DNA from 3 places in the Pseudomonas zhanjiangensis genome. Region 1 is predicted to be linked to each of the others. Evidence: predicted binding sites of a transcription regulator. Region 1 holds the regulator's gene; each other region holds the start of a gene.

Region 1 (3,273 bases):
AATCGGCGCCAGCAGCTGGCTTTCCTCGGCGATGGCCTCGGCCAGCGAGCGCTGCTCGTTGGTCAGGGGGTGGCGTCGGCGGGTTTCGGAAAAGCGCTTGAGCAGGGTTTCCTCGTCGGCATCCAGGTAGATCACGTCGCACTGGATATGCCGCGCCCGCACTTCGTCGAGCAACTCGGGGAAACGCTTGAGCTGGCTGGGCAGGTTGCGCGCATCGATGGATACGGCCACCTGCGGATGCAGCAATTCGGTGTGCAGCAGGGCGCGCTCGGCGAGCTCCGGGAGCAGGCCGGCGGGCAGGTTATCGATGCAGTAGAAACCGTTATCCTCAAGAACATCGAGGGCGGTGCTTTTGCCGGAGCCCGAGCGACCGCTGACGATGATCAGGCGCATGCTCAGTGACCGCTCTGTACGTCCACTACCACCTGGTACAGGGCATCGCTGCTCTGGGCTTGGCGCAGGCGTTCACGCACTTCGCTGCGGTCGAGCATGCTGGCGATCTGGCGCAGCAGTTCGAGGTGTTCGTCGGTGGCCGCCTCCGGCACCAGCAGGACGAACAGCAGGTCTACCGGGGCGCCGTCGATGGCGTCGAAATCCACTGCCGCGTCCAGACGCAGCAGGGCGCTGATCGGTGCGTTGCAACCGGGCAAGCGGCAATGGGGAATGGCGATGCCATTGCCGAAACCGGTCGAACCGAGTTTCTCTCGGGCGATCAGGCTTTCGAAAATGTCCTGGCTATCCAGCTCGGGCAGATCGCGTGCCACCAGGTTGGCGATCTGTTCGAGCACACGCTTCTTACTGCCTCCCGGCACGTTCACCAGGGAACGGCCGGGGGTCAGGATGTTTTCAAGTCGGATCATAGGAGGGGGGGCGATCTCAGCGGGCCATTGCGCCCTGCTGGCGCTCGAGCTGCTTTTCCTTGTGCTTGATGAGTTGACGGTCGAGTTTGTCGGTCAGTAGGTCGATGGCGGCATACATGTCGTCATGCTCGGCGTTGGCGACGACTTCGCCGCCGGCGATGTGCAGGGTCGCTTCGATCTTCTGCTTGAGCTTCTCGACCTCCATGATGACTTGTACGTTGGTGATCTTGTCGAAGTGGCGTTCCAATCGACCGAGTTTCTCGTCGATGTAGTCACGCAGGGCGTCGGTCACATCCAGCTGATGTCCACTGATGTTGACTTGCATACCGCATTCTCCTTGTTGCCGTGTAAAAGAGACAGGCCTTGAGACCTGCCACCGGAACGCGTCGGCTGGGAAGAGGCTGAGGCAGCGAACCCGGCATTGTCGCTTCTGTACATCCGACGGTGCCGCTAGGGTCGGGACGGGCGAGGCTGGGTTGGTTGTGTGCTGTATCGAGCGATCTTCCGTTCGGTGTCGCCTCAGATCAATCGCTTGCGCTCGCTGGAAGGCGCTATGCCTAGGGATTCGCGGTACTTTGCGACTGTGCGGCGGGCCACTTGAATGCCTTGTGCCTCCAGTAAACCAGCGATCTTGCTATCGCTCAACGGCTTTTTTGCATTTTCCGCGGCGACCAGTTTCTTGATGATCGCGCGGATCGCCGTCGACGAGCACTCGCCGCCCTCGGAGGTACTGACGTGGCTGGAGAAGAAGTATTTCAACTCGTAAATGCCACGCGGGGTGTGCATGAACTTCTGCGTGGTGACGCGCGAGATGGTCGACTCGTGCATGCCGACCGCTTCGGCGATGTCATGCAGAACCAGGGGCTTCATTGCCTCGTCGCCGTAGTCGAGGAAGCCGCGCTGGTGCTCGACGATCTGGGTGGCTACCTTCATCAGGGTTTCGTTGCGGCTCTGCAGACTCTTGATGAACCAGCGCGCCTCCTGCAACTGGTTGCGCATGAAGGTGTTGTCGGCGCTGGCGTCGGCGCGGCGGACGAAACCGGCGTATTGCGGGTTGACCCGCAGGCGCGGCATGGCGTCCTGATTGAGTTCGACCAGCCAGCGGTCGTTGTGCTTGCGCACGATGACGTCGGGCACCACGTATTCGGGCTCGCCCGACTCGATCTGCGAGCCGGGACGCGGGTTGAGGCTCTGGATCAGCTCGATGACCTGGCGCAGCTCGTCTTCCTTGATCTTCAGGCGCCGCATCAGCTGGTTGTAGTCGCGGTTGCCGAGCAGGTCGAGGTAGTCGCCGGCCAGGCGCTGGGCCTCGCTCAGCCAGGCGGTGCTGGCCGGCAGCTGGCGCAGTTGCAGGAGCAGGCATTCGCGCAGGTCGCGGGCGGCAATACCGGCTGGCTCGAACTGCTGGATGCGGTGCAGCACGGCTTCCACTTCGTCCAGCTCGATGTCCAGTTCCGGGTCGAAGGCCTCGACCACCTCCTCAAGCGTCTCTTCCAGGTAGCCCTGCTGGTTGATGCAGTCGATCAGGGTGACGCCGATCAGTCGGTCCTTGTCGGACATCGGGACCAGGTTGAGCTGCCAGAGCAGGTGGCTCTGCAGGCTCTCGCCATTGGATGTACGGGTGGTGAAGTCCCACTCGTCATCGTCGTTGCTCGGCAGGCTGCTGGCGCTGGTCTGGTAGACGTCTTCCCAGGCGGTATCGACCGGCAGCTCGTTGGGAATGCGCTCGTTCCACTCGCCATCTTCCAGGTTGTCCACGGTCTGGGTGGTTTCCTGGTAGCTGGTGTCCTGGTAAGGCTCCTCTTGCTGAGGCGTGGTTGTCGGGCTGTCGGCGCCGTCGGCCAGCGGGTCCGAGCTGTCGAAGTCCTCGCCGTCTTCCTGGCGTTCGAGCATCGGGTTGGACTCCAACGCCTCCTGGATTTCCTGTTGCAGATCCAGGGTGGACAGTTGGAGCAGACGAATGGCCTGTTGCAGCTGCGGAGTCATCGTCAGCTGCTGGCCCATCTTCAGGACTAGCGATGGTTTCATTGCAGACCTTCAATACCGGCGCCTGAGCGCAATCCACTACAGGGCGCCGAGGCGCCACTAGGAAGCAAATTATATGCCTGAGCTGGAGGGGTTTGCCTAGCAGCAGCTGCTGCTCGGCCGACAAAATCGCCATTTACAGGCGGAATTCGTGCCCCAGATACACTTCTTTGACCAGCTGGTTGGCCAGGATGGCAGCGGCATCGCCTTCGGCGATCAGTTGCCCATCATTGACGATATAGGCCGTTTCACAGATGTCCAGGGTCTCGCGGACGTTGTGATCGGTGATCAGCACGCCAATGCCCTTGGCTTTGAGGTGGTGGATGATCTGCTTGATGTCGCCGACCGAGATCGGGTCGACGCCGGCGAAGGGTTCGTCGAGCAGAAT
Region 2 (3,273 bases), on a different contig from region 1:
GCCCTGGAAGGCGACCAGCAGTGTGTGCGCGATATCGCCGAGCAATACCGCCAGCGCCGCAATGTGCTGGTCAAGGGCCTGCACGAGATTGGCTGGATGGTCGAGAACCCCAAGGCCTCGATGTACGTCTGGGCCAAGATCCCCGAGCCCTATGCCGCCATGGGTTCGCTGGAGTTCGCCAAGAAGCTGTTGGCCGAGGCCAAGGTCTGCGTCTCGCCGGGGCTCGGCTTCGGGGACTATGGCGATGATCATGTGCGCTTCGCCCTGATCGAGAACCAGGACCGCATCCGCCAGGCCGTGCGCGGTATCAAGGCCATGTTCCGCGCCGACGGCCTGCTCCAGGCGCCAGCGGCCAAGGCACGCAAGGCGCCCGGCAGCTAACCCCCCGCATTGTTGCGCCATGTCCGACCCGGGCATGGCGTCACGGCGCAGCCCTCAGCCCGAGTAGTCCAGCACCGTCCAAACCCGGCTCAATCCCGCGCCTATCACGCAACCGGCCTTGTCCAGTCGCTGATTATCATGCAGCGACATCAGGGTGGTCAGCCCGTCGGCGAGATCGCGGCGCTCACTCAGCCATTGCACCTTGCCGCAATTGGGGGTGTCGATCACGTAGCTGGCGGTGACGGCCGATTGCTGGCCGGGCAGCCTGATCACATCCAGCACCACGCCCTGCTCCTCGACCCGCTTGCCGTCGGACACCAGCACCGCCCAGGCCTGGCCGTTCTCGATTACCAGGTAGCTGCCGTTGGCTTTTGGCTGTTCGACCTGGGGCTGGGCGCAAGCGCCGAGCAGCATCGTCAACACAATCGTCATCAACTTCTGGTGCATTGCTATTGCCTCCTCCGCAGTGCCCTCGACCGAGGCCATTAGTCCCGGCCGGCGTGGCCCTCTCGTCGATGATGGGCAGACTATTACTCAATACTGTTTATTTGTACAGTATTTTTCAACTACCCTTGACCACGTCATCCGCAAAGACCAATCCACTGCATCAATCGGGAGCACAACGATGCTGGACGTACTGCAACTGAAACACAGCATGAACCGAATGCCGCTGGAGAAGGTGCGCAACACGGTCGAGCAACTGCACCTGGAAGGCATCGTCACCGAGAGCAAAACGCCGTTTTCGCGGGTGCACTTCAATACCTGCTTCGCCGAGCTGGAAGCGCTGCTGCAGCGCGCCGGCTACCACAAGCAACTGGACGTGGTCGGCTATCAGGGCCAAGCCTACGCCCTGTTCGATCCGGCCCGCTGGGAGGCGGTACAGGTGCTCCGCTGGCTGAGGGACTACCTCGAGCAGCAACAAGAGCCATCCGCCTCCTGAGCCTTGCTCCCAGGTTCGCCAGTGTGTCCTGCCTTCGCCGCGCAGCCGCGCACGAAAACCGAACCAAAAGCGTTCGAGGGTGCATTTGTCGTGCACCTCAATTGCTCAAACCGGCCCGGGCTATGGCAATGACCTGGCCAGCGTCGTCTGCACATCGGCGCCCGCTGATGCTAGATAGAGCATCAATTAAATCTCTTATCTAGCTGTTTTAACGCGTTTTTTTGTAGCGCCCTAGAATCATTCAAGGTACCGCAATGGCGCTACCGGCAGCTGCTGCGCAGGCTTGGCGGAAAACCTGGCAAGCCCCTTGCTTATATCCAACCAAGACCTAACACCCGTCTTCGGATCGCCAACGGCGGTGATCGAGACGAATAGACAAAGACGTCAAAGGCACCTGCCACTCCCATGGCCAGGCTGTCTGCGGCGTCTTTTTTCGTTTCTGAGACCTGAGGATTCACCATGCGTAATTCCATCGCTCGCCGTTCCCTGCTGAAGAAAACCCTGACCGGCCTCGGCTGCGCCGCCGTCATGCTGCTGTCGCCGCTGAGCCTGCAGATCGCCCACGCCGCCGCCCCGGAAAAAGACGAGCTCAAGCTCGGTTTCATCAAGCTGACCGACATGGCGCCACTGGCGATCGCCTACGAGAAGGGTTACTTCGAGGACGAAGGTCTCTACGTCACCCTCGAGGCCCAGGCCAACTGGAAGGTGCTGCTGGACCGGGTGATCACCGGCGAACTGGACGGTGCCCATATGCTCGCCGGCCAGCCGCTGGGCGCGACCATCGGTTTCGGCACCAAGGCCGATGTGGTTACCGCCTTTTCCATGGACCTCAACGGTAACGGCATCACCGTTTCCAATGCCGTCTGGGAAGAGATGAAGAAGCACGTGCCGATGGAAAACGGCAAGCCGGTGCATCCGATCAAGGCCGATGCCCTGAAGCCGGTGATCGAGCAGTACAAGGCCCAGGGCAAGCCCTTCAACCTGGGCATGGTGTTTCCGGTATCCACCCACAACTATGAGCTGCGCTACTGGCTGGCGGCCGGCGGCATCAACCCCGGCTACTATGCGCCGGCCAAGGGCGACATCGCCGGCACCCTCAGTGCCGACGCCCTGCTTTCGGTGACCCCGCCGCCGCAGATGCCCTCGACCATGGAAGCCGGCACCATCGATGGCTACTGCGTGGGCGAGCCGTGGAACCAGCAGGCGGTATTCAAGGGTATCGGCGTACCGGTGATCACCGACTACGAGATCTGGAAGAACAACCCGGAGAAGGTCTTCGGTGTCTCTAAGGCCTGGGCCGAGGCCAACCCGGAAACCCACAAGCGCCTGATCAAGGCGCTGATCCGCGCCGCCATGTGGCTGGATGAGAACAACAACGCCAACCGCCAGGAAGCGGTGGATATCCTCTCGCGGCCGGAGTACGTCGGCGCCGACGCCAAGGTGATCGCCAACTCGATGACCGGCACCTTCGAGTACGAGAAGGGCGACAAGCGTGAAGTCCCCGACTTCAACGTGTTCTTCCGCTACAACGCCACCTACCCCTACTACTCCGACGCCATCTGGTATCTGACCCAGATGCGCCGCTGGGGTCAGGTCGGCGAAGCCAAGCCGGACAGCTGGTACTTCGACGTGGCCAAGCAGGTCTATCTGCCGGAGATCTACAAGAGCGCCGCCGCCGAGCTGGTCGCCGAGGGCAAGGCCAAGGCCGAGGACTTCCCGCCGGCCAGCGATGACGGCTTCCGCGCACCGACCAACGAGTTCATCGACGGCCTGACCTACGACGGTCGCCAGCCGAACGCGTACATCAACCAGTTCAAGATCGGCCTGAAACCCGACTCGCTCCTGTAACGCACCAAACTGCCCCGGGAGCCGGACACGCCGGCTCCCCTTTGCTCCGAGGACAAGACGATGAGCAACCCCGCCGTCGCCCAGCCTATCCAAGACACCCTGAA
Region 3 (3,273 bases), on a different contig from region 1:
ACGGTGACATGCAGGTCGATACGGTCGAGCAGCGGTCCGGACAGCTTGCCGCGGTAGCGCTGGATCTGTTCCGGGGTGCAGCGGCAGCGGCCGCTGGGGTCGCCGAGAAATCCACAGGGGCAGGGGTTCATGGCGGCCACCAGCTGAAATCGTGCAGGGAAACGTACCTTGTCGCGCGCCCGGGCGATGACGATCTGGCCGCTTTCCAGGGGCTCGCGCAGTACCTCCAGGACCTTGCGGTCGAATTCCGGCAGCTCATCCAAGAACAGCACGCCCTGATGGGCCAGGGTGATTTCGCCGGGTTGCGGGCGGCTGCCGCCGCCGACCAGGGCCGGCCCGGAGGCGCTGTGATGGGGGTTTCTGAACGGGCGCTGCGGCCAGGCGTCCAGCGGCGCATGGCTGGCCACCGAGTGGATGGCGGCGACCTCCAGGGCCTCCGCCTCGTCCAGCGGCGGCAGCAGGCCGGGCAGGCGGCTGGCCAGCAGGGTCTTGCCGGTACCGGGCGGGCCGGTGAAGAGCAGATTGTGTGAGCCTGCGGCAGCGACCAGCAGGGCGCGCTTGGCCGCCACCTGGCCCTGTACCTCGGCCAGATCCGGGTATGGCTGCGCCTGGCGCGGCAGGCCTTGGGCCTGGTAGGGGGCGATTGGCGTATGCCCGTTGAGATGCGCGGCCAGTTCCAGCAGATGGTCGACGGCGATCACGCTCAGGCCCGAGGCCAGGCTGGCTTCTTCGGCATTGGCCCTGGGCACCACCAGGGTGCGTCCGGCGCAGCGCGCGGCGAGGGCGGCGGGCAGCACGCCCTGGACTGGGCGTATGGCGCCGGACAAGGCCAGCTCCCCCAGGCACTCGAGCTGCTCCAGGGCGGCGCCGGGTACCTGACCGCTGGCGGCGAGGATGCCCAGGGCGATGGCGAGATCGAAGCGGCCGCCGTCCTTGGGCAGGTCAGCCGGGGCCAGGTTCAGGGTAATGCGCCGCGGCGGGAAGTCGAACGCCGAGTTGAGGATGGCGCTGCGCACGCGATCCTTGCTTTCCTTGACCGCGGTCTCGGGCAGGCCGACCAGTGCCAGCGACGGCAGGCCATTGGCCAGGTGCGCCTCGACCGTGACGGCGGGGGCCTCGACGCCCACCTGGGCGCGGCTATGGACTATGGCCAGGGACATCGATCGCTCCTTGATCGTCTGCCGCCATGGACCGAGTGCTTACTCGGCGGGCGGCGCGGGCTCTGTCGCGAGGCGGGCTTCCAGTTCGGCGACCTTGGCTTCCAGGGCCTCCAGGCGGGCGCGAGTGCGCGCCAGCACGGTCATCTGGCTGTCGAATTCTTCCCGGCTGACCAGATCGAGCTTGCTGAAGCCACTCTGCAGCAGCGCCTTGAACTGGGCTTCGAACTCGCTGCGCGGAAGCGGCGTATCGCCATTGAACAGGCGCGAGGCGTGGGAGCCGAGGGCATCGAGCAGGGCTTTGGGCGGCAGCATGGCGAGGTTCCAGTAGCAGAGCGGGCGAGTGTAGCACGTCGCCGGGTGCGCCGGCCGGCTGCACACTTTTCGCGCATGGCAGCTGGCGGGCGCGCACCGATATCGTGCGCTATTCTCCTGGTGCAGTGCGCGTTCGGACAGCATTTTGCTGGTAACTGACTGAAAAAAAGCGCTTTTCGCTAAATTGGCAAGATTTCTGCTTGGACGCAGGTGACGGATGCACCGATGCAGTTCCAGTGCATCCGGCGAGGCAGAACGCCTTTCGCCAGGAGCGGTTGGTGGGTATCGGGGTCGCCAAGCAAGGACAGCCGATGCATTACAAAAGCCAGACACTGCGCTTAGACTTGAGTCGGGTTCGTAATTCCTGGGGCAAGTCCACCTTACACGGGAGAAAGTTTCATGAAGTTAGTCACTGCCATCATCAAGCCGTTCAAGCTGGACGACGTTCGTGAATCACTGTCAGAGATTGGCGTGCAGGGCATCACTGTCACCGAGGTCAAGGGCTTCGGGCGTCAGAAGGGCCACACCGAGCTGTACCGCGGCGCCGAATACGTAGTCGATTTCCTGCCGAAGGTGAAGATCGACGTGGCCATCGCCGACGACCAGCTGGATCGGGTCATCGAGGCCATCACCAAGGCGGCCAACACCGGCAAGATCGGTGATGGCAAGATTTTCGTGGTCAACCTGGAACAGGCGATCCGCATCCGTACCGGCGAAACCGATACCGACGCGATCTAAGCCTCCGAACCCCCCGCCCCAGGAGTTAAACCATGACTCTGCGAAGATTCGCAGGGCTAGGAGCCCTTTTGTCCCTCGTTTTCCCTGGCCTGGCCCTGGCCGACGAGGTTGTGTTGAACAGCGGCGATACCGCCTGGATGCTCACGGCCACGGCGCTGGTGCTGTTCATGACCATTCCCGGCCTGGCGTTGTTCTACGGCGGCATGGTCCGTTCCAAGAACATCCTCTCGGTGATGATGCAATGCTTCGCCATCACCGGCCTGATGAGCATCCTGTGGATGGTCTACGGCTACAGCCTGGCATTCGACACCACTGGCATGGAAGCGGGGGTTGTCAACTTCAACTCCTTCGTCGGCGGTCTGGGCCTCGCGTTCCTTAACGGCGTGACCCCCGACAGCCTGACTGCGGCCTTCCCGGAAAGCGTGTTCATCGTCTTCCAGATGACCTTCGCCATCATCACCCCCGCGTTGATCGTCGGCGCCTTTGCCGAGCGCATGAAGTTCTCCGCCATGCTGGTGTTCATGACTGTCTGGTTTACCCTGGTCTACGCGCCCATCGCGCACATGGTCTGGGGTGGCGACGGTGGCCTGCTGTGGGACTGGGGTGTGCTCGACTTCGCCGGCGGCACCGTGGTGCACATCAATGCCGGTATCGCCGGTCTGGTCGCCTGCCTGGTGCTGGGCAAGCGCAAGGGCTTTCCGACCACGGCCATGGCGCCGCACAACCTGGGGCTGACCCTGATCGGCGCCGGCATGCTCTGGGTCGGCTGGTTCGGCTTCAATGCCGGCTCTGCCGTGGCGGCCAACGGTACGGCCGGCATGGCCATGCTGGTGACCCAGATCGCTACGGCGGCGGCGGCACTGGCCTGGATGTTCGCCGAGTGGATCACTCACGGTAAACCCAGCGCCCTGGGCATTGCCTCCGGCGTGGTCGCCGGCCTGGTTGCCATCACGCCGGCCGCCGGCACTGTCGGCCCGGTGGGCGCCCTGGTCATCGGCCTGGCGGCCGGGGTGATCTGCTTCTTCTGTGCCACCAGCCTGAAACGCAAGATGGGCTACGACGA

The links. The regulator sigma-54, encoded in region 1, starts transcription at its own class of promoters, with help from an activator protein. The targets are predictions, from matches to a motif close to ANTGGCATNNANNTTGCTNT.
Region 2: the regulator sigma-54 is predicted to act here: its motif matches at 1,616-1,635, upstream of AB5S05_RS20615 (CmpA/NrtA family ABC transporter substrate-binding protein).
Region 3: the regulator sigma-54 is predicted to act here: its motif matches at 1,656-1,675, upstream of glnK (P-II family nitrogen regulator).

What each region holds. Positions count from the first base shown of each region.
Region 1 covers NZ_JBFTEG010000006.1:135,565-138,837, reverse strand. Annotated here, with positions in the region: gene rapZ (RNase adapter RapZ) at 1-393, opposite strand, end outside; gene ptsN (PTS IIA-like nitrogen regulatory protein PtsN) at 396-860, opposite strand; gene hpf (ribosome hibernation-promoting factor, HPF/YfiA family) at 877-1,185, opposite strand; gene AB5S05_RS09985 (RNA polymerase factor sigma-54) at 1,380-2,888, opposite strand; gene lptB (LPS export ABC transporter ATP-binding protein) at 3,022-3,273, opposite strand, start outside.
Region 2 covers NZ_JBFTEG010000027.1:4,775-8,047, forward strand. Annotated here, with positions in the region: gene alaC (alanine transaminase) at 1-381, shown strand, start outside; gene AB5S05_RS20605 (hypothetical protein) at 436-828, opposite strand; gene AB5S05_RS20610 (transcriptional regulator) at 1,007-1,321, shown strand; gene AB5S05_RS20615 (CmpA/NrtA family ABC transporter substrate-binding protein) at 1,781-3,169, shown strand; gene AB5S05_RS20620 (ABC transporter permease) at 3,230-3,273, shown strand, end outside.
Region 3 covers NZ_JBFTEG010000001.1:466,514-469,786, forward strand. Annotated here, with positions in the region: gene AB5S05_RS02095 (YifB family Mg chelatase-like AAA ATPase) at 1-1,160, opposite strand, end outside; gene AB5S05_RS02100 (accessory factor UbiK family protein) at 1,200-1,472, opposite strand; gene glnK (P-II family nitrogen regulator) at 1,872-2,210, shown strand; gene AB5S05_RS02110 (ammonium transporter) at 2,243-3,273, shown strand, end outside.